2 regions of the Bradyrhizobium sp. USDA 4461 genome follow, and region 1 is predicted to be linked to the other one. Evidence: predicted binding sites of a transcription regulator. Region 1 holds the regulator's gene; the other holds the start of a gene.
What was found. Region 1 encodes PhoB, which activates phosphate uptake and scavenging genes when phosphate is short. Its sites were predicted from a motif close to TGTCATNNANCTGTCAT; they were not measured.
Positions count from the first base shown of each region.

Region 2: a site for PhoB is predicted at 982-998, ahead of ACVINW_RS26705 (Orn/Lys/Arg family decarboxylase). Genes of this name have one in related genera too.

Region 1 covers NZ_JBSRXM010000001.1:1,629,674-1,631,872, reverse strand. Annotated here, with positions in the region: gene phoU (phosphate signaling complex protein PhoU) at 1-419, shown strand, start outside; gene phoB (phosphate regulon transcriptional regulator PhoB) at 548-1,258, shown strand; gene ACVINW_RS07715 (GcrA family cell cycle regulator) at 1,530-2,042, opposite strand.
Region 2 covers NZ_JBSRXM010000001.1:5,739,324-5,741,522, reverse strand. Annotated here, with positions in the region: gene ACVINW_RS26710 (tetratricopeptide repeat protein) at 157-771, shown strand; gene ACVINW_RS26705 (Orn/Lys/Arg family decarboxylase) at 1,043-2,199, shown strand, end outside.

The DNA of each region.
Region 1 (2,199 bases):
ACCTCGCCAAGAACATGGGCAAGCGCGTCGCGGCGCTGGAGAGCGATTTCCAGCCGCTGAAGCTGATCCGCGGCCTGGAGCACATGACCGACCTCGTGCTGTCGCAGGTCAAGTCGGTGCTCGACGCCTATGCCGCGCACGATCTGCCGGCGGCGATGAACGTCTGGAAGGGCGACGAGGAGGTCGATGCGATCTGCACCTCGCTGTTCCGCGAGCTGCTCACCTACATGATGGAAGATCCGCGCAACATCTCGTTCTGCATCCATCTGATGTTCTGCGCCAAGAACATCGAGCGGATCGGCGATCACGCCACCAACATCGCCGAGACTGTGTTCTACATGATCGAAGGCCAGCAGATCACCGACAAGCGCCCGAAGGGCGACATGACCAATTTTGCCACCACTGTGCCGGGTAACTAGGACATCATCCGCACGCGCGGAACCGGATTGTCTTCGACAAGTCGTTTCCGCGGGGATTATGCTCAAGAAGCTAAGTGTTTCGGTTTGCGTCTGGGCAACAGATCACCACAGAGAAAGAACTTAGACCGATGAGCGCACGCATTCTGGTAGTCGAAGACGAGGAAGCGCTAACGACGCTGTTGCGCTACAACCTCGATGCGGAAGGCTACGATGTCGAAACGGTGGGGCGCGGCGACGATGCCGATACCCGCCTCAAGGAGCGCGTTCCCGACCTCGTGGTCCTCGACTGGATGCTGCCGGGCCTGTCCGGCATCGAGCTGTGCCGCCGCCTGCGGGCGCGGCCCGAGACCAAGCAGCTTCCGATCATCATGCTGACCGCGCGCGGCGAGGAGAGCGAGCGGGTGCGCGGTCTGGCCACCGGCGCCGACGATTACATCGTCAAGCCGTTCTCGGTGCCGGAGCTCCTGGCGCGGGTGAAGGGCCTGCTGCGCCGCGCGAGCCCGGAGCGGCTCGCCACCGTCCTGACCTATGGCGACATCGAGCTCGACCGCGAGAAGCGCCGCGTCGCGCGCTCGGGCCGTCCGATCGATCTCGGGCCGACCGAGTATCGGCTGCTCGAATTCTTCCTCGAGCATCCCGGCCGCGTGTTCAGCCGCGAGCAGCTGCTCGACAGCGTCTGGGGCCGCGACATCTACATCGATGAGCGCACCGTCGACGTCCATATCGGCCGCCTGCGCAAGCTGCTCAATCCGGGCCGCGAGCAGGATCCGATCCGCACCGTGCGCGGCGCCGGCTACGCGCTCGACGACCGCTTCGCGAAAGCCGAGCCGCAGCCGTAAGTCGCCTTTCCGGCGAGAGCCGTCATCGTCATTGCGAGCGGAGCGAAGCAATCCATCGCGCCACGAGCGGCGGCTCGTTATCGCGTGAGGTGAGCACACTGTCCGGCTCCCTCCCTCCTTGCGGGGGAGGGTGGGGAGGGGCGCGTGTGCTCACCTTACGTCGCGCAGTGCGCTTGACCTGGGCTATGTGCCCTTGATGTTCATTCGCTCACAAAAAATCCCCGCTTGTGCGGGGATTTGTTTTTCAGGTCTTCCGTAGTTTTCCCGAGGGCTACTTGATCTGCGGCTTCGCCGACGGCCGGCGGCGATCGGCGGCGGGCTGGTAGGCGACGCGGGAATGATGCGCGCAATAGGGCAGGCCGGCGAGCGCCTTGCCGCCGCAGAAGAAGAATTCCGGGCTCGAGGGATCGCCGACCGGCCAGTGACAGGTGGCCTCGTTGAGTTCGAGCAGCGACAGCCGCTGGCTCATCGGCACCACGTTGTCGAACGAGATCGGATCGGGCTCCATCTCGACCTCGAAGGCGTGCGCGAGCGCGGTGTTGCCGCGCGAGACCGGGCGCGCCACTCGCATCATGTGCTGGGCGGGGCGCGCCTTGCGCTGCCGCGGCGCCGCCGTGGAGGGTGCCTTGGCGCGGCCGGAGAGGCCGAGCCGGTGCACTTTGCCGATCACGGCGTTTCGCGTCACATTGCCAAGTTCCGCTGCGATCTGGCTGGCCGAAAGGCCAGACTCCCAGAGCTTCTTCAGCTGCTCGACGCGATCGTCGGACCAGGTCAATACCGTCATCGCATTCTTCCTTTCGCATGGCGCCGGCCAGTCATTGGAGCGGCGCTGCGAGCCAAATCTGGACAAATATCCCTGCGGCCAGAATCCCTTAGCCCTCGCCGGGCGCGGTGTTGCGCCCGAACGTTTACGCGAGACACAAAGGCTACTTAGAGGGTCC
Region 2 (2,199 bases), 4.1 Mb from region 1:
CTGTTCGATGCTCGGCCGGCATGCAAGCGCGAGGTCCGGAAGCGACAGGGCGATTGCCGCACCGGCAACAATTTTTCAGAACGCGCGGAATGTCTCTCGCGATCGGGAGTTAGTGCTTCAGACCAACGACTATTCACGTCGAATCGGGAGGTGCGTATGATCAAGTCGCCGATGAAGCTGGCAACGCTTGCGTCAATTCTGACGGCACCGATCGTCCTGTTCCCACCGCACACCACCCTCGCCGCCGGCGGCGGTGGTGGTGGCGGCGGAGGAGCAGGCGGCGGAGAACTCTACGGGTCGAGCTACAGCACTCCCGCGCCGGCCTATCCCCAGGAGAAGGGCAGAAAGACCACGCACCGGGTCAAGAAGCCCGCGAAGCAATCGAGCTTCGACGACCCGGCATTCCGCGAGGGCTATCGCGCGGCCTATGCGACGATCTACGAACGCAACGACTACGCCGCCGCGATCGATCAGTTGCACGCGCTCGGCAACGACGATCATCCGAACGTCGCCAATCTGATCGGTTACTCCTACCGCAAGCTCGGCGACTACAAGCAGTCGCAAGTCTGGTACGAGCGCGCGCTGAAGGCCGACCCGAACCACGTGCTGACCTGGAACTACTACGGCCTCTGGCAGATCGAACAGGGCAACCGCGACCAGGCGCAGTATCATCTGAGCCGGATCGCCGAGATCTGCGGCACAGACTGCGAGGAGTATCGGACGCTGGCGGCGGCGCTGGAGAAGCCGCCGGGCACGAACCTCGTGTACTGAGCGCGTCGTGTAGCGCGCATGAGCGGAGCGACGTGCGGGGGGAACGACCCCGGACGTCGCTGTCGCTCATCCGGGGGCTGCCCTTGAGCCGCGCTGGTCGCACGTCCGCTTTTGCGGCGGGTCTTTGCCGCTTCGACCGGCATGAGCGCGGCGGCCGCGCCCTGAGCGACGAGGCGCCGAAAAACCAATTCGATATCCTGCGCCTCCCGTTGTCATCTGTTTGTCATGAATTGTGCCGACACGTCAGCGCCGGACCAGTTCGGGGACACGCATGGACTATTTCAAACGCTTCAACTTCCTGTTCGCAGCGCCGGTTTTCGAGGCCGACGACCTCGAAGGCATCCGATTCAACCAGATCATCACCGAGATCGAGCGCTCCGGCTTCGAGGTGGTGCGCGCCCGCAAGCTGGAAGATGCCGAAATCGCGGTGCAGACCGATGCCGCGATCGGCTGCATGGTGGTCGACTGGGGCAAGAAGGGTCTTGAGGGCAAGACCGCGGCCCTGATCAACCTGATGCGCCGGCGCGGCCTCGACTTCCCGATCATCCTGCTGATCCGCCGCAAGCGGTTCGAGGACCTGCCGGTCGAGGTGCTGGATTTCATCGACGGCTACGTGTTCCTGTCCGAGGAAACCCCGCCCTTCATCGCCAAGAACCTGATCTCCAGGCTCAAGCAGTATGCCGAGAACCTGAAGACGCCGTTCTTCGGCGCGCTGGTCGACTATGCCGAGGAAGGCAACCAGCTTTGGACCTGTCCGGGCCACAATGGCGGCGTGTTCTACAGCCGCAGCCCGATCGGCCGGGTGTTCGTCGAGCATCTCGGCGAAGCCGTGTTCCGCGACGACCTCGACAATTCCGTGCTCGATCTCGGCGACCTGCTCACCCATGAGGGGCCGGCGCTGAAGGCGCAGAAGGAAGCGGCGCGGATCTTCGGCGCCGAGAAGACCTATTTCGTGCTCAACGGCACGTCGACCTCCAACAAGGTCGCGTTGGGATCGTTGGTCACCGACGGCGACCTCGTGCTGTTCGACCGCAACAACCACAAGGCCGCCCATCACGGCGCGCTTTTGATCGGCGGCGGCGTCCCGGTTTATGTGCCGACCGTGCGCAACGCCTGGGGCCTGATCGGCCCGATGCGCTGGGACCTGCTCGATGAGGGCACGCTGCGCGACCACATCCGCAAGCACCCGCTGGTCAAGGACGAGAATGCCTGGAAGAAGGAGCGCCCGTTCCGCGTCGCGGTGGTCGAGCAGTGCACCTATGACGGCACCATCCACTCGGCCGAGATGATCCTGAAGCGGATCGGCCATCTCTGCGACTACATCCTGTTCGACGAGGCCTGGGCCGGCTTCATGAAATTCCACCCGATCTATGCCGGCCGCTTCGCGATGGGGCTCGCCAATCTCGGCCCCGAGGCGCCCGGCATCAT